DNA from 4 places in the Staphylococcus caprae genome. Region 1 is predicted to be linked to each of the others. Evidence: riboswitches for the same ligand, from Rfam matches in the RefSeq annotation. Region 1 holds a riboswitch; each other region holds the start of a gene.

The links. A riboswitch is a leader RNA that binds a small molecule or an ion and turns the genes downstream of it on or off. The one in region 1 is predicted to bind thiamine pyrophosphate.
Region 2: linked by a shared signal. The riboswitch ahead of tenA (thiaminase II) and the one ahead of JMUB898_RS12250 (ABC transporter substrate-binding protein) in region 1 are both predicted to bind thiamine pyrophosphate.
Region 3: linked by a shared signal. The riboswitch ahead of JMUB898_RS11460 (3-oxoacyl-ACP reductase) and the one ahead of JMUB898_RS12250 (ABC transporter substrate-binding protein) in region 1 are both predicted to bind thiamine pyrophosphate.
Region 4: linked by a shared signal. The riboswitch ahead of JMUB898_RS09295 (ECF transporter S component) and the one ahead of JMUB898_RS12250 (ABC transporter substrate-binding protein) in region 1 are both predicted to bind thiamine pyrophosphate.

The regions. Positions count from the first base shown of each region.
Region 1 covers NZ_AP018587.1:2,530,527-2,536,406, reverse strand. Annotated here, with positions in the region: gene JMUB898_RS12260 (2-keto-4-pentenoate hydratase) at 49-828, opposite strand; gene nfsA (oxygen-insensitive NADPH nitroreductase) at 973-1,728, shown strand; gene JMUB898_RS12250 (ABC transporter substrate-binding protein) at 1,830-2,741, opposite strand; TPP riboswitch at 2,796-2,897, opposite strand; gene JMUB898_RS12245 (L-cystine transporter) at 3,176-4,564, opposite strand; gene JMUB898_RS12240 (hypothetical protein) at 4,829-5,683, opposite strand; gene JMUB898_RS12235 (hypothetical protein) at 5,801-5,880, opposite strand, start outside.
Region 2 covers NZ_AP018587.1:904,480-910,359, forward strand. Annotated here, with positions in the region: gene murA (UDP-N-acetylglucosamine 1-carboxyvinyltransferase) at 1-928, shown strand, start outside; gene fabZ (3-hydroxyacyl-ACP dehydratase FabZ) at 970-1,407, shown strand; gene JMUB898_RS04260 (YwpF-like family protein) at 1,464-1,907, opposite strand; gene JMUB898_RS04265 (single-stranded DNA-binding protein) at 2,100-2,495, shown strand; gene JMUB898_RS04270 (transglycosylase family protein) at 2,887-3,609, shown strand; TPP riboswitch at 3,733-3,831, shown strand; gene tenA (thiaminase II) at 3,908-4,597, shown strand; gene thiD (bifunctional hydroxymethylpyrimidine kinase/phosphomethylpyrimidine kinase) at 4,590-5,411, shown strand; gene thiM (hydroxyethylthiazole kinase) at 5,404-5,880, shown strand, end outside.
Region 3 covers NZ_AP018587.1:2,365,506-2,371,385, forward strand. Annotated here, with positions in the region: gene JMUB898_RS11435 (NADPH-dependent FMN reductase) at 1-235, opposite strand, end outside; gene JMUB898_RS11440 (Cof-type HAD-IIB family hydrolase) at 252-1,127, opposite strand; gene tadA (tRNA adenosine(34) deaminase TadA) at 1,472-1,978, opposite strand; gene JMUB898_RS11450 (deoxynucleoside kinase) at 2,045-2,662, shown strand; gene JMUB898_RS11455 (deoxynucleoside kinase) at 2,655-3,320, shown strand; TPP riboswitch at 3,397-3,496, shown strand; gene JMUB898_RS11460 (3-oxoacyl-ACP reductase) at 3,603-4,355, shown strand; gene JMUB898_RS11465 (LLM class flavin-dependent oxidoreductase) at 4,413-5,714, shown strand; gene JMUB898_RS11470 (HAD family hydrolase) at 5,838-5,880, opposite strand, start outside.
Region 4 covers NZ_AP018587.1:1,931,829-1,937,708, reverse strand. Annotated here, with positions in the region: gene purD (phosphoribosylamine--glycine ligase) at 1-1,023, shown strand, start outside; gene JMUB898_RS09305 (energy-coupling factor transporter transmembrane component T family protein) at 1,201-2,007, opposite strand; gene JMUB898_RS09300 (ABC transporter ATP-binding protein) at 2,000-3,403, opposite strand; gene JMUB898_RS09295 (ECF transporter S component) at 3,417-3,992, opposite strand; TPP riboswitch at 4,080-4,186, opposite strand; gene graF (glycopeptide resistance-associated protein GraF) at 4,533-4,667, opposite strand; gene auxA (lipoteichoic acid stability factor AuxA) at 4,823-5,880, shown strand, end outside.

The sequences.
Region 1 (5,880 bases):
CCAGAGTCGTATCACTCATTCTGAATTAATCTCTGTTTATTTTGTTGATTATTTACTAACTGTGAACTCAACCGTACCAATACCACTATATTCTGCTCGATAAGTTCCAAATTCTAATTTAAGTGGTGAGATAAATGTGCCGGAAGATATCATTTGCCCTTTTTTCAATTGTTTACCATGTGAGTGTAACTTTTTGATAAGCCAATGCACTGCATGAACAGGGTTCCCTAACACTTCTGATGAAGATCCTGTAGCAATTAATTCATTATCTTTGTATAAATTTAAATCCACATTTGCGAATGCATCTATATCAAGAGGGGTTACGCTTTCGCCTACAACAATCATACCAGTCGCAGTGTTGTCAGAAATTAAATCGCCCAACGTGAAATTCGGGAACCAATTCTTATATCTAGCATCTGGGATTTCAATACCAGCAGCAATTTGAGTATTTAAAACAATGGTTTGCAAATCAGCATCATAAGGTAAGTCTTCCTTCACTATAAACATAATTTCTGGTTCTAATAATGGAGAAAATAATGAAGAAAGTGATACTGAGTCACCATTTTTTAAAATATTATTAGATAAAATTGTTCCATATGCTGGTTCATTTGTATTGGCGATAGCTTGTGTTGTCTTACTCGTCATACTCACCTTATAGCCAGCAACGTAGGTATTGTCTTTAAATTTTAATTGTTCGAGTAAATCATCTTGGTTTAGATATGCTTCTTCTTCACTAATTTGATAAGATTCGCTAACGAAATCGATAGGTCTTCTACTTCTATATGCTTTAAAAAGGGCGTTAGAAATATTTTTGTTGGGTTGTGTCATGATATCTCTCCTTAAAATATCTGAAAATTACTACTATTATGATAACTTTTAAACGAAGTGTGTGCAAATAGATTTAAAAGTTTCATATTTAGGGTATAAAATGGTATCCAACGATGAAGATATATTTTATTAGGAGTGAATTTTGTGTCAGATTATGTTTACGATTTAATGCGAAAGCATCATTCAGTAAGAAAGTTCAAAGAAAGTCCGCTTAGCGATGACGCAGTGAAGAAGATAGTGGAAGCTGGTCAATCAGCATCAACGTCAAGTTATCTTCAAACGTATTCAATCATTGGTATTGATGATCCTAAAATCAAAGAAGATTTAAAAGAAGTTTCTGGTCAACCGTATGTTGTAGATAATGGGTACTTATTTGTATTTGTTTTAGATTATTATCGTCATAGTCTTGTAAATGAAAACGCTGAATCAGATATGAGTATTTCTTTTTCATCAGCAGAAGGCTTGCTAGTCGGCTCTATAGATGTCGCACTTGTTTCTGAAAACATGGCTGTAGCTGCTGAAGATATGGGATATGGCATCGTTTATTTAGGTTCTCTACGTAATGATGTGGCGCGTGTACGTGAAATTTTAGACTTACCTGATTATACCTTCCCTCTATTTGGTATGGCAGTAGGTGAACCTGCTGAGGATGAGAATGGTGCGCCGAAACCAAGATTACCGTTTGAACACATTTTCCATAAAAATAGCTACGACGCAAGTAATGATAAACAACGTCGTGAATTAGAAGCGTATGATCAAATTGTAAGTGACTATTATAAGGAACGTACAAATGGGGAGCGTACTGAAACATGGTCCGAACAAATTGAGCAATTCTTAAGTAGTAAAACACGACCTGATATGTTAGACCAATTGCATAAAGCTGGATTCATCAAAAAATAATTCATAATTGGAAAAAAGCCTATAAATGAACTTTCAAACCCGAATTCATTTATAGGCTATAATTTTAGGATTTTTAACTTATTTTCTGTAGCTTATTCCTATTATTTGGTATATCTACTGAATAACAATTGGTTTGTAAAATATTTTTCTGCATCTATCGTATGCTTGATTTTACCTGTACTTTGTAACCATAATTGTAAGTCATTATAGAAGTCTGAACTCATAGACAAATCATTAGTAAAACATTTAGCTGTTGCTTCAATGGTGTCTTTATTTAATTTATTATTAATATCTGTTTGGGTGTAATCTGCATATATATTGATGGCATCTTCTAAATTATTGTTGATATATTGTATAGCTTTTTGAATGACCTTAATAAACTTTTTGAGTTTCTGGTTGTCTGTTTCTAACTTATCAGGTGTAGTAATAAAAATTAATTGACAAAAGTCTGGGACATTGTAATCTTTTAAAGCAAAATAATCTACATTCAATCCTGCATTTCTCGCTTCAAGTATTTCGAAATTCTCAAAAATGAGTGTAGCTGCATCTGCCTTGTCATTTAACAATGCATCAGTATGATAAAAGCTATTGTTTATAGGGACGATATCTCCTACATTATACATGCCTCCATCAGCTTCAATCATAGTTTTAGCAATTGCTATACCTCCTGATCCAGGAGCACCCGGATATTGAAGACGTTTGCCAATTAAGTCTTTAGGTGATTGAATACCTTTGTCTTTGTTGTACATCACACCGCCATTTGTATGTAGATATCGAGCGAAGCCAACTACATTTTCATTCATCGCTTTATATTCAACAAGATGGATAGGCTCAGTAATCGCGATATCCATTGAACCATTTTCAATTTCTTCTAAAGCATCAAAATGTTGTTCAGGTTCAATCATTTCAATTTCTAAGTTTTGCTCGCTAAACCAACCTTTTTCCATTCCTAAAATTAAAGGCAAATGATCAGGATTTAAGAACCATTCTAAACCGACTACTAATTTTTCCATAAAAAAATTCCTCCAACAAACAAATTTTCGTAAAAAAGTGAATTTGAAAGAAATAAAAAATATATTTCACTTTCCTACGCTGGTACTAACCAACAGGTTCAAGGGTTGAAAGGGTACCTTTCTCTCAGCATGCAACATGCACCCCTAGTGATTTGTTATACCTAACTTCTAACATAGCATAGTTATAAAAACGCGTATATAAATGATGAATTAATCGAAGAAGAGCGTAACAGTTTAAATAGAGTATTAATTTATAATGAAGTATTTGAATCGTTGATTTTCTGGACAAAGACAGTTGTATAGTAGTTGATAACTCAATCTTATTTCTAAAGTTAAATAAAAACGCCACAAACTCCTTAAATAAGAAGCTTGTGAGGCATATGATAGATAATGGAACCATATACTTATTCGTTTAAAATTCATTTTAATAAAAATTAACTAGATGATAATTCTCCGTAATGGTTAGATTCAAATGTGTCTTTATCCCAATTTTTAGTTAAGCGTGCAGTACCTGTTCCGGCTAAAATTGAATCATTCACATTTAATGCGGTACGTCCCATATCAATTAAAGGTTCGATAGAAATAAGTACACCTGCAAGTGCGACAGGTAAGTTTAATGTAGATAATACTAAAATTGATGCAAATGTTGCACCGCCACCTACACCTGCGACACCAAATGAACTAATAATCACTACAGCAATCAGTGTAATGATGAATTGGAAATCGATATGGACATGTGCGACAGGCGCGACCATGATTGCTAGCATAGCTGGGTAGATTCCAGCGCAACCGTTTTGTCCAATTGATAATCCAAATGTTGCAGAGAAGTTAGCAATACCTTCTGGAACACCTAAACGTTGCGTTTGAGTTTGAATATTTAAAGGTAGGGCTCCTGCGCTTGAACGAGAAGTGAATGCAAAGATCAATACTTCTAACGTTTTCTTAACATATCTAACTGGATTAATACCTAATACACTTAAAATGATTAAGTGAATCACATACATCGTTATTAATGCTGCATAAGAAGCGAGTAGGAATTTTCCTAAAGTCCAAATCGCTCCAAAGTCACTTGTGGCAAGTGTAGAAGCCATAATTGCTAAGATGCCATAAGGCGTTAAACGTAAAACGAAAGTGACGATAGCCATTACAATGTCATATACAGCTTCAATACCACGTTTTAATAAATTACCGTGTTCAGGCTGTTTGCGCGCTACACGTAAGTATGCGAAACCAACGAAAGTTGCGAAGATCACAACAGCGATAGTTGAAGTGGTACGTTGACCTGTAAAGTCTAAGAATGGATTGCTTGGTAATAATTCAAGAATTTGTTGTGGCAATGTATTAGCAGTTAAATCTTTAGCTTGCTTACTAATTTCTGAGCCACGTGAATGCTCAGCACTTCCTAAATCGATCGATGAAGCGTCTAGACCGAAAATCAATGCATAGATAATGCCGACAATGGCTGCAATCGCTACGGTTCCAATTAAAAACATAAAAATAAAGGTACCGATTTTCGCAAATTTATCCCCAATTTGGATTTTACTAAATGCTGCTACAATAGATACAAAAATAAGTGGCATGACAATCATTTGTAATAAAGCAACATAACCGTCCCCAATAATGCTAAACCAATCTGAAGTTTGTTTTAATACTTTTGATTCTGCTCCGAAGATAAGATGTAAAGCTATTCCCAAAACGATTCCAATACCTAAAGCGCTAAATACACGTTTAGGGAATGAAATATGCTTCCTAGCCATTATGTTTAACATAATAATGAAAATAATTAACACTACTACGTTAATCATAGTGAAAAGTGCCTCCATATCGTAAACGCTCCTTTGTTGTATAAAATATAGTATTCCGACATATGTAATAAGGATATTACTAGAAAATAACAAATTCAAGATAGTTATAGTGATTTTATGAAATGAAATAACAAAATATTATCTCGGTAAAATTAATGGAAGGCATGCTTGTACACGTGGGTATATGAAATATAGGGAGGGAAAATAGAAATAAAAAAACACTTAAATGAGTAGTTGCATTTTACACATACTCAATTAAGTGTTGAGAAGTTTGTTTCTTGATTATAAGTTAAATAAACGAGCGAAGAACCCTTTTTTCTCTTCTTTAGGTTGATTGTTTGATGATTGAGAATGATCTTCTGTTGTTGTCATGTCTGAGTTAGAAGTTGAATCATTAGAAGTTGAGTTTGATATTTCCGATGTACGAGTTGAAAGGCTACTTGATTGTGAAGTTGAAGTAGTTTCGCTAGTTGATGCTACTGCACTTTCGGAATGAGAATCTGAATCAGAAGTGCTAGGTGCTTCTGAAGTACTTTCTTGTTCACTCTGAGAGTTTGAGTTACTTTCGCTTGATTTGTTATTATTTAGCGATTGTGTTGATTCATTTGATTTATGATTTGTCTTCGCAATTTCATTCGCTTGTTTCTCTTGTGATGACTGTATAGCTTCTTGAGAAGTTTGGATTGATTTTAAAGATTCTGTATTGGCATCAATTTTACTAGTAATTTCTGTTTGTAATTCTTTAAGCTCCTGCTGTTGTTGATGAACTTGATTAATCATTTGACCGAGCATTTGACGTTCTTCACGCATTTTTTGGATTTCGCTACGTAAATCTTCAACTAATTGAGCGACGTTTTGGTCAGTTGGTAATTGACTGTCCTCATCTTTAACGATCACTTGTAAGAAATCTTTCTCTTTTTCTAATTCATCAAATGCTAAGTCGTAACTATTTGTTTGTTTTACTTTATCAGCAATGTCTCTAAATAGTTCGATATCTTCTTCTTTAAAATCAGTAGCCTCACGTCCGCGATATTCAGTTTTACTAAGTTGATATCCACGTTCTTCTAAATGTTGTACAATTTTACGGACTTGTTTTTCACTTAGTTCGACACGTTGTGCAAATTCTTTGGTTAACATTGAAAAAGCCCCTTCATCATTTGGTTTATGTATACCGACGTTTGTCTACGGTCAGTGAAACGTCAGTCTTACTTCATATGATAGTTTACCCCTAATTAATAGTGATTTCAAGTGTTGTTATAAAGGCTTTCTTAAATTCATTTCTTCTAAAAGTGGGTAGATAATATCTCGAGAAATGCCATTTGCGAAGACATACT
Region 2 (5,880 bases), 970 kb from region 1:
AGCACTACCAGGAGGATGCGCAATTGGAAGTAGACCGATTGAACAACATATTAAAGGGTTCGAAGCACTAGGTGCTGAGATTCACTTAGAAAATGGTAATATCTATGCAAACGCCAAAAACGGATTAAAAGGTACACAAATTCATTTAGATTTCCCAAGTGTAGGTGCTACTCAGAATATTATTATGGCAGCGTCATTAGCATCTGGAAAGTCCATTATAGAGAATGCAGCTAAAGAACCTGAAATTGTCGATTTAGCTAACTACATTAATGAAATGGGCGGTAAAATTACAGGCGCAGGAACAGATACCATTACGATTCATGGTGTTGAAAAGTTACATGGTGTCGAACATTCAATCATTCCTGACAGAATTGAAGCAGGTACACTTTTAATTGCAGGTGCCATTACAAGAGGAGACATCTTTGTACGTGGTGCGATTAAAGAACATATGGCGAGCCTAGTTTATAAATTAGAAGAAATGGGCGTCAATTTAGATTATAAAGAAGATGGCATTCGTGTTTCTGCAGAAGGTGATTTAAATCCTGTTGACGTTAAAACACTACCTCATCCAGGGTTCCCTACAGATATGCAATCACAAATGATGGCTTTATTACTAACTGCAAATGGCCATAAAGTTATTACTGAAACAGTCTTCGAAAATAGATTCATGCATGTAGCTGAATTTAGAAGAATGAATGCAAATATTAATGTTGAAGGAAGAAGTGCCAAAATTGAAGGTAAAAGTCAATTACAAGGGGCACAAGTTAAAGCAACTGATTTAAGAGCTGCAGCAGCGTTAATCTTAGCTGGCTTAGTAGCAGATGGTACGACACAAGTGACTGAACTTAAACATCTAGACAGAGGCTATGTCAATTTACATGGTAAATTAAAAGATCTTGGTGCAGATATCCAACGTGTCAATGATTAAAATGAATACAACAAAGTTTCAAGTTTCGGAGGTTTAACATAATGGAAACAATTTTTGACTATAATCAAATTAAACAAATTATCCCACATAGACAGCCATTCTTATTGATTGATAGAGTAGTTGAATACGAAGAAGGTAAGAGATGTGTAGGGTTAAAACAAGTTTCTGGTAACGAACCATTTTTCCAAGGGCATTTTCCTGATTATGCAGTAATGCCAGGAGTACTAATTACTGAAGCATTAGCTCAAACTGGTGCTGTAGCAATGTTAAATAATGAAGAGAATAAAGGTAAGATCGCACTATTCGCTGGAATAGACAAATGTCGCTTTAAGAAGCAAGTCACACCTGGTGACACATTAATGTTAGAAGTAGAAATTACTAAGATTAAAGGTCCTATTGGTAAAGGTACTGCCAAAGCTACAGTGGATGGTCAATTAGCATGTAGTTGTGAACTTACATTTGCTATTCAAGATGCATAATTAATTCAATATATAACGAAACGGGTTCCTATTATTTTGCGATAGGAACCCGTAATTTAATTTCTTTCAAATTTTTCATCTTTTAATTTTGGTTTAGATTGCATCATTCGGTTAAAGGTTTTTTTAAGTTCTTCTCCTGTTAATCCTTCGTCAACTAACTCTTCTAATAGGCTTTCTGCGTACACCTGTCTTAAAGTATAAATATGACATTCAAATACAACTGACATTGTTTTCTTAAATTTCGCAACGTTTTTGACAGTGGCATCAAAGAGTGCAGGATCATTAGCCGGTCTTGTTATAACTACTCTAATATCTAATAACTTTTGGTCTTTCATATAAGTTTGAAATGTTTCATAGTGTTCATTTGAAATAACGATTTCAAGTAGCCAGCCTGTGCCACTTCCTTCTTTATTTATAATAACGCCATCCTCGATTTCATATTCTGAAACGCCACCATTTTCATTTACAATCTGAAATCGTACTGCCTTAAATGTCTTCATTATTTCACATCCCATTTGTTTTTTAAAAATATACAATAAATTAAATTACAAGCAGTGTTGTACTTATTTAATCATTATTTTCTTTAAATATATCAAAAATATACTACAAATAGCTAACGTTTTAGGGATATTTGTCACTTTGACCAAATGATCCCTTCTCAATTAAGATGTATTACAAGAAGGAGGTGACACATGTTAAATAAAATAGTAATTGTTGGTAGGTTAACTAAAGATGCCCAAATATATGAAAAGGAGGATAGTAGAGTTGCAACGTTTTGTGTAGCAACAGAAAGAAATTACAAAGACGAAAATAATGAAGTTTCGAGCGACTATTTACTGTGTAAGGCATTTGGTAAAACAGCTACGAATATTGAAAAATATACCAGTCAAGCTACTTTAGTAGGGATAACTGGACAAATGCGTTCAAGAAAATATGAAAAAGAAGGGCAAACACATTTTGTAACCGAACTATATGTAGAAACGATTAAATTCATGTCTCCCAAAACAAAAAGTAACGAAATTATCTCTCAAAATCAATTTGACGAAGACACTTATCACTCAGACGAATTTGAAACTATCAATATATAATAATTAACTCCCCCTAAACTCCATCTTATTTTAATAAAACTTAAATTATCCTTTTCTTTCAATTATACTCAAGCGACCTACTTTAATCGGCCAATATTAAAGAATAGGTCGCTTTTATAAATCCTTATTTTTAGCCACAACATACATACAATTATCTGACAGATTTCATTTATATTACAGATACATTTTGCAATCGAAACAAATTCAAAACTGTCATGACAGTTTTGAATAGAATTTTAATTCTATTTATAATTAATTTTTAGTGTAATTCGAGTGTAAAAAAGTAACGGTTTTTTTTATTTCACTGTAACCTACACCGTATTTTCAGATGTTAGAGTGGTATTTGTAAATTAGTTAAGAAAACAAATCACTTTTAGGAGGATTTTTAATAATGAAAAAAACATTAATTGCATCATCATTAGCAGTAGGATTAGGCGTAGTAGCAGGTAACGCTGGTCATGACGCTCATGCAAGCGAAGCTACTAACGTAGATAAAGCAGAATTAGCACAAAAAGCACAATCAAATGATCAATCATTAAACGAAAGCCCTATCCAAGAAGGTGCTTATAACGTAACATTCGATTATAACGGCTTCACTTACCACTTCGAATCAGACGGTAATAACTGGAGCTGGAACTATGCACAAACTGGTCAAGCAACTCCACAACAAGATGTAAGCGAACAAGCTTCAGCTTCAAATAACCAAACTTCAGCTGAACAAGTAAGTGCACAACAACAATCTAACCAAGCTCAACCTGAGCAAACAGCTGCTCCACAAACAGAGCAAACTCAACAACCACAAGCTAAAGCAACTACTTCTTACAGTGCACCATCTAACAACACTTCAAGTAGTAAAGCATCAAGTGGTTCATCAGTAAATGTAAATTCTCATTTACAACAAATTGCTCAACGTGAATCAGGTGGCGACATTCATGCAATCAACCCATCTTCAGGCGCAGCTGGTAAATATCAATTCTTACAATCAACTTGGGATTCAGTAGCTCCAAGTCAATATAAAGGTCAATCACCAGCTAACGCTCCAGAAAGCGTACAAGATGCTGCAGCAGTTAAATTATACAACACTGCAGGCGCTAACCAATGGGTAACTGCATAATTTAAGTTTATGAGTCCAATTAACCATCTTCTCTCAATGAGAAGGTGGTTTTTTCATGTTTTACAGCCCATTTGATTGATTTACAGGTATTCGTTTGATAATGTGATAGATGAAATACATCAATATAACTACTAGGGGAGCCGTTTGGCTGAGATGAAGTGATTCAGACCCTTATAACCTGATTTGGTTAGTACCAACGTAGGAAAGTAGTCATAATCAAATAAGCATCTTTTTGCCTTGATCATGCTACTTTTCATTGTTGGAAAGTAGTTTTTTTATTATCCAAGGAGGCATACGAATGACATTTTCAAAAGAATTAAGGGAAGCAGCACAACCAATTATTGAAGATATTTATAATGATGGTTTTATTCAAGATTTACTCGCAGGAACACTATCTAAACAGGCAGTCCGTCAATACTTAAGAGCAGATGCGTCTTATTTGAAGGAATTTAGTAATCTTTACGCTTTACTTGTACCTAAAGTGCCTACAATGGAGGATGTTAAATTTTTAGTAGAGCAAATAGAATTTATGCTAGAAGGTGAAGTTGAAGCACATGAAGTATTAGCAGACTATATCAATGAACCTTACAATGAAATTGTTAAAGAAAAGGTTTGGCCACCTAGTGGAGACCATTATATAAAACACATGTACTACAATGCTTACGCACATGAAAATGCAGCATATACAATAGCAGCGATGGCGCCTTGTCCATACGTATATGCAGTGGTAGCAAAACGTGCAATCAAAGATCCAGCCCTCAATAGAGACTCAATTACAGCAAAATGGTTCGATTTCTACAGTACTGAAATGGATCCACTTGTAGAAGTATTCGACCAATTAATGGATCGTTTAACAGAAGAATGCACAAAAGCACAAAAAGAAGAAATTAAAGAAAATTTCTTACAAAGTACCATTCATGAACGTAACTTCTTTAATATGGCTTATATTGATGAAAAATGGAATTTCGGAGGAGAAAAACATGAATAAACCTAAAATTGCATTAACCATCGCAGGAACAGATCCTACAGGTGGCGCGGGTGTTATGGCTGATTTAAAATCATTTCATTCATGTGGTGTGTACGGAATGGCAGCGATTACAAGTATCGTCGCTCAAAACACACTAGGCGTCCAACATATTCACAATCTCGAAACAAGCTGGGTGAAAGAACAATTAGAAAGCGTATTTGATGATGAGTTACCTCATGCAATTAAAACAGGAATGATTGCGACCAAGGAAACAATGGAACTTATTCAAACTTATTTGGAAAGATATTCTGACATTCCATATGTTATAGACCCTGTGATGTTAGCTAAAAGTGGAGATTCGTTGATGGATGATGACACAAAATCACATTTACAATCTACGCTTTTACCTTTAGCAGATGTGGTAACACCTAATATCCCTGAAGCTGAAGAAATCACTGGTTTAAAGATTGATAATGAAGAAAGCATACGTAAAGCTGGCGACATTTTTATTAATGAAATTGGTAGTAAAGGTGTCGTGATTAAAGGTGGACACTCTGCAGACTTAAATAATGCGAAAGACTTCTTATTTACTAAAGACGATGTGTATACGTTTGAAAATAAACGTTTCGATACGAAACACACGCACGGAACAGGGTGCACATTTTCAGCAGTAATAACAGCAGAACTTGCTAAAGGTCGCTCAATTTACGAAGCAGTGAAAAAAGCTAAAGCATTTATTTCCATGAGTATTGAGCACACACCAGAAATTGGTAAAGGAAGAGGTCCTGTTAATCACTTTGCATTTTTAAAGAAAGTAGGTTTGGATGATGAATAATTTAGAGCGTTTACGTTCCGAAAATCCACTTATCGTATGTTATACGAATGATGTGGTTAAAAACTTCACGGCGAACGGATTACTTAGTTTAGGCGCAAGTCCTGCGATGAGTGAAGCACCTGAAGAGGCAGAGGAATTCTATCAAGTTGCAAGTGCACTCGTAATTAATATTGGAACGCTTACTCATGAAAATGAAGAAGATATTATGAGTATTGGTAAAATTGCTAATGATCAAGGCACACCTATTGTCTTTGACCCAGTTGCAGTAGGTGCATCTACATATCGTAAGCAATTTTGTAAGCGATTCTTGGAACAAATAGATGTCACGGTGATTAAAGGTAACGCGTCTGAAATTTTAACACTGATAGATTCGCAAACGACTATGAAAGGCACAGACAGCGATAATTCGCTTGATCCAATTGATATTGCTAAGAAGGCATCTGAGAGTTTGAATGCGGCAGTTGTCATT
Region 3 (5,880 bases), 170 kb from region 1:
CTAGAATGAAGAAATCAGCATTCATGGCCTTTTCTTGAAGATCTTTCACATTCTTTTTAATCTCATCAACCGCTTGAGTTGTACCTGAAAAGTCTAATTGATGAATAGGCGTTTCAGCTAAATCGAATATTTCAACATCCACCCCGTGTTCGTCTAATTGACCTGTAAGGTATTTAGCTAACGCGTTCGTATGTGAACCTACTCTAGCACTACCTACTATAATTAATCCTTTCATTATTTACACCTCTTGTTTATGATAATTGATTTTCATCTTTTAAAAATTTCATAATTGCTTTACCGACGCCACTATTTTCATTTGAATCAGTGATATACTTAGCCACAGCTTTCACTTCTGGTGCAGCATTATCCATGGCTACAGGATAACCCACTCTTTCTAGCATCGAAATATCATTTAAGTTATCTCCGAGTGCCATGACATTCTCTAAGTCAATACCAAGTTGTTTAGCAATGGTCGCTAAGGCAATCCCTTTTTGCGCATCTGAATGCGTAATTTCTAAATTACCTCTTGAAGAAGAAGAAACGGCAAGATTAGGTGATTTGGCTAGTTCTTGACCTACAAGGTCAATTTTTCCTAAATCAGAATCGAACGCTAAAATTTTCATAATCAATTCGCCAGGGATCTCTTCAATTTTGTCATAGTTATCTACAATTTTTAAAGTTCCATTATCGATACGTTTTTGAATACTATTTTTAATTTTTTCAACATCTGCTTTTTGACCGGCACGTTCAGCGATATCAATATATATTTCTAAATCTCTTTGAGGAGCTTCTGTATAAATTCCTCTATTTGTATAGACTTGATAATAAATGTCTTCCTTCTTCAACGTAGTTGTAATCTTATTCACTAAGGAATGATTGAGATGAGATGTGCTCATGATATTGAACGTTTCGTCGCGAACTTCCGCTCCGTTCAGGCAGATATATGGTACTTTCAAATCTGTTTCAGCAACGGGCGTATTCGCTTCGTAAAAGGCACGTCCTGTTGCGATAACGACTGTAATACCGTGTTCTTGCGCAAATTTAATAGCTGCTTGATTTTCTGGAGTAATTTCATGTGCTGCATTAAGTAGCGTTCCATCCATATCTGTTGCAATTAACTTTATCATTCATTGACCTCGTTTCTTCCTGTTTGAAGGTAATATTTATGTTTTATTTTTTGAAAAGGCGAACGTGAATAGTCACCTCAAACTGCAGAAAAACTTTTAAAGATTAGGCTGGGGTATTAATACTTCGTATTGCTTTAGCTCCCTTGCCGCGGGCATGGCTTGAGCCTGTAGTCTCAAGACTCATGCTATTCCTGCAGGCGTGTCGCTATCAATACTTCGTTTATTTAGATTATAAATTTGAATCCCAGCCTTATCTTACTACTGTTCGAGTATTCACTCTTCTTCATGCATAACTAATTGATTTACTAGTTTATCTAAAAGCTTGTCACCTTTAATTTACACAGTTATTCTAACAAATTTGTGTCATTTTGTATCTTGGCTTGTTTGAGGGATCTCTTTTGTTGGCGTATGTTTTTGAAAAATTCACGTAGCAGTGTGCTGCATTCATTTTCCAAAATACCAGACTCAACTATCGCTCTGTGATTAAATTGCGGCTGTGCTAATAAGTTCATTAAACTCCCTGTACAGCCACCTTTAGGATCAATAGCACCGTAAACGACGCGTGGAATACGACTCATCACAATTGCACCTGCACACATCACACACGGTTCCAAAGTGACGTACAACGTGCAATCTTCTAAACGCCAACTCCCAATCACTTCTGACGCTCTTTCGATAGCAATGTGTTCAGCGTGAGCCGTGGGTTGTTGTAATGTTTCCCTCAAATTATGAGCGCGAGCAATAACGTGATTATCTTTCACGATGACAGCGCCAATTGGAACTTCCCCTAGTTCTTGAGCCTTTCTTGCTTCTTTAATTGCTAAACGCATGTAATCATTATCAGTTCTCATATGTGTTGCAATACCTCACTTATGGTACAATACTCAATGTCTATTTTAACATTTGGAGAAGTGAATATGAATAAACCATTTATTGCAATTGAAGGACCTATAGGTGTAGGTAAATCCTCACTTGCACACAAGCTCAGTCAGACGCTTAACTATTATGAAGAACGAGAAATTGTTGACGAAAATCCATTTCTCTCAGATTTTTATGACGATATTGAAAAATGGAGTTTCCAAACTGAAATGTTCTTTCTGTGTAATAGATATAAACAAATTAGAGATCTTGAAGCGTTAGATCAAGGTGTTGTAAGTGATTACCACATACATAAGAATAAAATTTTTGCGAGCAATACGTTAGATGAGAAAGAATTTGATAAATTCAGCCGTATTTATGATATTTTAACTGAGGATCTTGAAATGCCTAATATGATTATCTTTTTAGATGCAGATTTAGATATTTTGAAATCTAGAATAGCCAAACGTAATCGTGACTTCGAACATACGATTGAAGATGATTATTTATTAACATTGAAAAAAGATTATAAAGCATATTATGAATCTTTAAAAAAGGAAGGCGCAAACGTGATCCTTATTGATACAACCGAGAAAGATTTTGTGGAAAATGATAACGATTATAAAGAAATTTTAGAATTAATAAAACCCATGATTGGAGATAGCAAAGATGAATAATTTTGGCATTCCTCAAAATGCAGTGATTACGATTGCAGGTACTGTAGGTGTAGGTAAATCTACATTAACGCAAGCACTTGCTGACAAATTAAATTTTAAAACTTCTTTTGAAAATGTTGATCATAATCCTTACTTAGATAAGTTTTATCACGACTTCGAACGTTGGAGTTTTCACCTACAAATATACTTTTTAGCGGAACGTTTCAAGGAACAAAAACGTATGTTTGAATATGGTGGCGGGTTTGTGCAAGACCGCTCTATCTATGAAGATGTTGATATCTTTGCGAAAATGCACGAAGAACAAGGTACAATGAGTCAGGAAGATTACCATACATACGCAGAATTATTTAATGCTATGGTAATGACACCTTATTTTCCAAAACCAGATGTACTGATTTATTTAGAATGTGATTATGACGAGGTCATTGACCGTATTAAGCAACGTGGTCGTGACATGGAAATCAATACAGATCCAGAATATTGGAAGAAGTTATTTAAACGTTATGAAGATTGGATTAACAATTTCAATGCGTGTCCTGTCGTGCGCGTCAATATCAATGAGTATGATATTCATGAAGATTTCGATTCATTAGACCCAATTATTGAGAAAATTGCACACATCATACAGACACATCGAAATGTAGATACAAGATCGTAAAACGACTTGAAACATAGCTCACATCCTATGTTTGACAACCATATAAATTAAATATACGTTAATATTACAAGTTAATTATTTGCACTAGGGGTGTTTTTTAACTGAGATGGAGACAATCCAAACCCTTTGAACCTGAACTAGTTCGAACTAGCGTAGGAAAGTGTGGACATCAATCTTACCATTAAACTGTTTAAATATTTAATCACTAAGATGCACAACTTTTCTTACGGAAGGGTTGTGCATTTTTTTACCTAATTACAATTATTTTATTGGAGGATTATTATGTCAAAAACAGCAATCGTTACAGGAAGCAGTCGTGGTCTAGGCGCTAAAATCGCTCAAACATTAATTGAGAAAGGTTATAATGTCGTCGTCAATTACAAGCAGAGTAAAGAAAAAGCCGAAGCGTTAATTGAACATATAAGTGATGAAAAAGCCATCGCAATTCAAGCAGATGTGACGTGTCGTGATGAAGTTAACCAAATGATTGAAACAGCTACAGCACACTTTGGAAAGATCGATATTGTGATTAATAATGCGTTAGTTAACTTTAAATTTGATCCTAATCAACAAAAAAGTTTCAAAGATTTAACATGGGATGATTACCAACAACAACTGGACGGCACTTTAAAAGCTGCATTCAATGTCACTCAAAGTGTCATCCCGCAATTTATCAACCAGCAAGGTGGCAGAATTATAAATATCGGCACAAATTTATATCAAAACCCTGTAGTTCCTTATCATGAATATACTACTGCAAAGGCTGGCTTGATAGGATTCACACGTAACATTGCAGCAGAGTTAGGACAATATGGGATTACTGCAAATGTCGTTTCTGGAGGATTATTAAAAACAACAAACGCAAGTGCAGTCACGACACCTGAAGTGTTCGATTTAATTGCTCAAACTACACCTTTAAAAAAGGTAACTACACCACAAGATGTAGCAAATATGGTGGTCTATTTGGCATCAGATGAAGCTCGTGGCATCACTGGTCAAAATATTACAGTTGATGGCGGATTAACAATGAATTAATGTCTCAATTTTTCAAGTCATTCTTTATTAAAATAGAGAGACAAAGAGGTGTCATAATTGGAAGAATCACGTGAACTTAACATAGGTGTTTTACTTTATGGATGTGGACATCATCAAGCAGCATGGCAAATGGATGATTCGTTTATAGAACAAATCGGAGACATATCGTACTATCAGCATCTGGCTCAAATTGCTGAAAGAGGAAATTTTGATGTTGTATTTTTTGCAGATAATCAAGCTTTTAATGCAAGTGACGATACAACGTTGCCTGCGTTTTGGTTTGATCCTATCATTAATTTAACCGCAATTGCTCAAGTGACCTCTCATGTTGGTTTGGTACCCACAATCTCTAGCACCTTTTCAAATCCATTTACAGCAGCACGACAATTACTCAGTCTAGATCATATAACTCAAGGTCGAGTGGGATGGAACTTAGTCACATCTATGACCGATGCAGAAGCTCAAAATCACAGTCTTAAAAAGTTACCAGAAAGATCTGAACGTTATAAAAAAGCGGATGAATTTGCGTCAGTCATGAACCAATTATTTACATCATGGTCAACTTCATCTTTCGTTCCTAACAGACAGGACGATAAAATACTAGAATCTAGCGATATTCAACCTTTCAATCATAAAGGTGACAACTTTCAAGTGCGTGGGCCATTAACAACGCCACAAAGTCCTCAAGGAAAACCAGTATCTATGCAGGCCGGTGCCTCTAAAGAAGGTGTCGCACTAGCCGCAAAATATGCTGATGTTGTTTATTCTGTCTCTTGGAATATTGAACAAGCACGTGCTTACCGTGACAAATTGACTGATGCCATTACTAAAAGTGAAACCCCAAATAGAGCCATCAAAATTTTTCCTGGTTTAGTTACGTATGTGGCAGAGACACACGAGCAAGCAATGGCTAAAAAAGCAGAATTAGATCGTTACCTACCTATTGAAGATGCCTTAAAGCAATTGAGCTTTTTCGTTCAACAAGATTGTTCAAATTGGGAACTGGATCAACCTGTGCCAGACTTACCACCTGTTGAAGCGTTTAAAGGTCCCGTTGGCCGTTATGAAACCGTGCTCGCCATTATTGAAGACAAGCAACCTACTGTACGCGAATTACTAGGATATTTGAGTGCGGGAGGTGGCCATCTTACTCTAATAGGTACACCCGAAGAAATTGTAGATACCATGGAGAAATGGATAGATGAAGGTGTCGCTGATGGTTTTAATCTTATGCCACCTTCTTTACCTTATAGTTTAGAAGATTTTGTGGAATTGATTGTACCTGAATTACAAAAACGTGGACGATTCAGAAGTGCTTATCAAGATGAAACTTTCCGTATGCGTTTAGGATTAGAATAAAGCAAAACGTTAAAGCGCAACTAAGATATTTTAAAAAGCGTGGTCTTTTTCTTGAGTCTGTACTGTACCCAAAAGTTGTACTTTGGTTTAGTATAGTGATTCAAGTTCCCACGCTTTTCTATATCAATTTGATTCATTTTTGTACTGGTCTAAAATTTGTTTCACA
Region 4 (5,880 bases), 600 kb from region 1:
CAACCTTTAATCGATGGTTTAGCAGATTTACTTAGAAATGAAGGAATTAAAGTTTTCGGTCCAGGTCAAGCGGCTGCACAAATAGAAGGTTCTAAACTCTTTGCCAAACAGTTAATGGAAAAGTATGATATTCCTACTGCAGACTATAAAGAAGTATCGAATCGTAAAGATGCACTAGCTTATGTAGAAACGTGTGAGTTACCCGTTGTCATCAAAAAAGACGGCTTAGCAGCTGGTAAGGGTGTAATCATTGCTCATACTAAAGATGAAGCAATTGATGGGGTTAAAGCGGTTTATCCTGAAGAACAAGGCCAAGTTGTGTTTGAAAGCTTCTTAGAGGGTGAGGAATTCTCTCTCATGACTTTCGTGAATGGAGATTATGCAGTGCCATTTGATTGTATTGCACAAGACCACAAGCGTGCGTATGACAATGACGAAGGTCCTAACACTGGTGGTATGGGTGCGTATTGCCCAGTTCCGCACATTAATGATGAAGTACTTCAACAAACGAATGCGCGTATCGCTCAGCCTATCGCACGTGCGATGTCACAAGAAGGTTATCACTTTTTTGGTCTACTCTATATCGGAGCCATTTTAACTAAAGAAGGACCTAAAGTGATAGAGTTTAATGCTCGATTTGGTGATCCAGAAGCACAAGTGTTATTAACGCGTATGGAAAGTGATTTAATGCAACATATTGTAGATTTAGACGAACGTCAGCCTATTGACTTTAAGTGGAAAGATGAAGCGGTAGTAGGTGTAATGTTAGCGTCTAAAGGTTATCCAGGTGCCTATGACAAAGGTCATGAAGTAAGTGGATTCGACTTAGACTCACGTTATTTTGTGAGTGGTTTAAAGAAAGACGGTGATCATTACGTCAACTCTGGTGGACGTGTGATTTTAGCTATCGGTGAAGGTATAACAGTTAAGGATGCGCAAACCGCTGCTTATGACAATGCCAAAAAAATAAAAAGCGACAATCTTTTCTATCGTAGTGATATTGGAGATAAAGCGATTAAATAAAGAATGAAGATTGACTCAAAAATAATAGCTCTAAGATGCATTTCGTTGAAGAAACATCTTAGAGCTATTGTTATATCATTTACTACTTGTATGAGTATGAAGCAACGAGCTTCGTTTATTGATAAAAGCAGATTATCTCACTTCAAAAGGAATATTCTATTTGAAGGATACGTTTGTTTATCCTAATTTTCCAAAACGAACATCATGAATACCAGTTAATGGTACATAACTAGATAATAAGAATGATAATCCAATAATGACTAATAGACAGAGTATAAATACTAAATCTTTATATGAAAAAGGTGTCTGATAATAATACGTTCTTGGTCCATCTTTGAATCCTTTAGATTCCATTGCGACTGAAAGTTGATGTGCACGTCTAATATTTTGACTTAATAATGGGATAACTAAATGATTTAAACGTTTGATGCCTTTATAATTTGAAGCATCAATCATTTGATATCGCATTTTTAATGAACGACGCAATTGAATCAGTGAACTAATGATTAATGGAACCATTCTAATTGCTGCCATAAAGGCATATGCGATTTTTGGTTTTACTTTCAAATGTTGCATTAAACTGTAGAAAATCATGACGATTTGAGAGGTTAATGCTATGAGAATACCAAACATTGAAACAGTAATCGTTCTTAGAGATAAATGTAAACCTCTTACAATACTTTCTTCACTGATTTGAATGATGCCGAATTTCACTAACATATGTTCACCATCACCATATAAAATCATAAATAATGAAGAAAGAAGGGCGAATAAGGCGGTTACTAATATAAAGATACCTGTAATTTTAAATTCAGTGCCGTTAAATAGAAGTAAGAAAATAAACATCAGTATAACGATATAAATCATAAAATCAAAATTATGAATAAATATAATAAAGAAAAAAAGTGCAACTCCTAATATTAATTTAGTAATTATATTTACATCATCTACGAAGGTGTGGTGTTTTTTCCATCTTTCAAACATTGCGTTCACCTTCAATCTCTATAAGTTTACCATCTTCTACATGTAATCGACGCGTTGGGTAACGATGTATGATCTCTGGATCATGTGTCACCATTATAATTGTTTGACCTTGTTTCACCCGTTCTTGGAAAAGTTTGATAAGCTGAAATGTATTATGACTATCCAGTCCAAATGTAGGCTCATCTAATAATACGATATCTGCTTTAGAACTTAGGGCGGTAGCAACACTTAGACGTCGTTTTTGTCCAGTTGATATTTCAAAAGGATGTTGGTTTTGAACCTTATCCAAATGAAGTAACTCGAGTAATTGCATCGTTTCTTGTTTAGCATTTTCAGAATCTAAATGGTTGTAATGGATATGAACCTCATCATATACAGAATTAGTAATAAATTGTAACTCTGGGTTCTGATATACAAGATACATATGTTGTGCTGCGTGTTTAATCTTCTTCAATTCTTTATTGTCGTAAGTCATTAGACCTTTATATTTGATTAATTGTAGCATGGATTCTAATAATGAAGTTTTACCTGCACCATTTTTGCCGGTAATAGTTAACCATTCTCCGGCGCCAAATTTAAATTCATCAACGGAAAATAATGTTTTCTTACCACGAATGATTGCGCCATGTTCAAATTTAAATAACGCTTTATTAGACATAGGAGCAAGTGGCACAGGGCGAGGGGCATTATCCCAAGCTTTTGGGTGCCAAACGCCATATTCAGTTAATAAATGTTCATAGTGATTAAGAATATGGTCAGGGGTATCATCTGCAATAATTTGTCCTTCATAATTCATTAGAAGAACGCGATCCACATGTTGCCAGATATGTTTAACTTTATGTTCAACAATTAATACCGTTTGATTGTCCCATAACTCAATTAATTTCTTCCATAAATCTTCAGTCGCTTTGACATCTAACATAGCAGTGGGTTCGTCTAGAAATAATGTTTCAGCTTTTTGCAATATCGTTTCTACAATGGCTAATTTTTGCTTCATACCACCACTTAAATGATTAATATAAGTTTGATCGGTCACTTTTAAATCAACTGATTCAAGCGCGTGTTTAATTTCCTTGTCCATCTCACTGCGAGGGACTTGTCTGTTTTCAAGAACGAAAGCCAGTTCTTCATACACTTTTGGCATACAGAATTGTGTATCAGGATCTTGAAAAATAACACCACTTTGGCGGTCAATTTCTAATTCATCATATTTCATAGGAAGCTCAATCAAATTAGGAACAATGCCGCTAAGTACATTAAGCAACGTGCTTTTACCCGATCCAGATGGACCGAGTAAAAGCACTTTTTCTTTATCATTAATTTTAATATTTAAGTTATCAAATATTTTTCTATCCCCGTTTGGATATTTCAAACGTAAGTTTTTTACTTTTAACAATTAAAAAATCCCCTTATAGGTTGTCGTAGTCATTTTGAGAAGCTGGTCTAAAGAGTTTGGTTACTCCCGTCTTATCGAGTGCTTTAACAATCCAATAAGAAATTAATCCTGTAATCACAATACCACTAATTGCTCGGAACAGAATAAATAGGAATAAGTTCCATCCAGCAACTTCATTTAAATAACCGTAGAAGTAATCGACAGGGAAAGTTGCGATGGCAGTCACAAAACCTGCAAGCATTGCTACTGCTGCTGAGCGTGACTGATATTTAAAGATTGCAAATACGATTTCACACGCTAAACCTTGAAGTAAAGCGTAAATAATCGTTGGTATATCAAATTTACCCATAACGATTGTTTCCCCAGCGCCAGCTGCTAACTCTGCTAATATAGCTATCCCTGGTTTAGGAATAATGAGGTAACACACAACAGCTGCCATAAACCATACGCCGTATGTAAGCTGTTCTAGATGAATACCTGCAACTTGAACAATGTTGTAGAAGAACCACCATAAGTTATAAATGATAGCAAAGACTACAGAAATCAATACTGTTACAAGTATTTCTGATAGTTTTAAACCTTTTGACATTACTTTTCCTCCTAAAAAAACGCACAACCCTCCCTAGGAAAGTTGTGCGTCAGAAAATATATCTAAATGTTTCAAGTTCATTAGATTCTATAGTTAACAACACTTTCCTACGCTAGTATCTAGCTAGATCAGGTTCAAAGGGTTTGAGGATAAACCTCATCTCAGTATAAATACATACACCCCTAGTGCGTTCGTATATTTAATTTAACTTTAATGTATGATTTTTCTAAAGTATTGTCAAGATAGTTTTGTCATTTAAAATATAGTTTAAATATTTTTTAGAATAAAATGAATTGAATCAATAAAAGCGTATAGGTATAGAAATATCATTTAGCAAAATGAATTGCGTTCTTCCATACCCAACTTGCGTTGTTTGCAAAATATTCTTGAAAAAGAAATTCTCCATGTTGAGGCCCACGGGCAAGGAGGGCTATGATAGAAGGAACTTACTATAAGCGCATTCCGACTCAAGCCTGTACGTTTACATGAAAGAGGCTGAGATATGAAATGATATCCCAGCCTCGTAATGATATATTGTTATTAGTCTAACGTATCTTGAACATCTTTTTTGGTTTGTTCTGTATCATTAGATTTTTCTTCGTTTTGTTCTTTTAGCTTTTCTTCTGCTTCTTTTGCTTTTTCAGCTGATTTCTTTTCAAATTCTTCTTTTCCCATAATAATTTCCACCCCTTATATAGGAATTATTGTTTACACATTACATTTACCCCGTTATCCTATTAATAAACCTTTGTAGGTCTCTAGACGTATTTATGGTTAATTTAAAGACAATTAGAAAATCTTCATATATAATAACGTTTGAGGTGAACAGTATGTCTTTTCTTAAGAAACACACCGAGATCATATTTAGCTATATTATCGGTATCGTTTCACTTTTCACAGGTCTCATCATTCTCATAAATCTACCATTAATTAAGCAGTTTAATGGTGATAAAAAAGTTAATACACATGTACATAATGTATGGGAATTTCTTAATGCATTCTTCAGTGAAATTATTAAAGTGATGAGTAGGTTTATAGGTAGTTTCCCAATTATAAGTGCCATTATCATTATTTTATTTGGTATCTTAGTCATGTTATTAGGTCATACTTTATTTAGAACAATTAAATATGACTATGACATTTCTATTTTCTTTTTAGTTGTTGGTATTTTGTATTTCATCATTACATTATTATTAATGACTCAAGTATATGGTTTCTTCGCAATTGTATTTATCATACCGTTCATCGTACATATTGGTTACATTGTTTATAAAGACGAATTAAACAAACATAATCATAAAAATCATTTTATGTGGATTATTGTAACGTATGGTATCAGTTATTTAATTACGCAAATAGCTTTATATGGACGTATTGATTCTAACGAAATTGAATCCATCGATATTTTAAGTGTGAATGCCTTCTTCATTATTATGTGGTTGTTAGGACAAATGTCTATTTGGAATTTCTTATTCTTAAGACGTTCATTACCATTAACGAAAGAAGAACTCGGTGAGGAAGAACCAGAACTTTCTAGAACGAATAAAGGAAATGTATCTAATCAAACTAAAGTTCATTTTAAACAACTACAAGATAAGACAACAGAATATGCACGCAAGACGAGAAGAAGTGTAGATTTAGATAAAATTAGAGCTAAAAGAGATAAATTCAAAGAAAAAGTTAAAAATATTGTCGATATTCAAGAGGATGATATTCCTAATTGGATGAGAAAGCCAAAATGGATTAAACCTATGTATGTTCAGTTGTTATGTGGCGTAGTTATTTTATTCTTTACTTTCTTAGAATTTAATAACCGCAACTCACTGTTCTTATCAGGAGAGTGGGAGTTATCACAAACACAATACGTTGTAGAATGGGTAACGCTTAT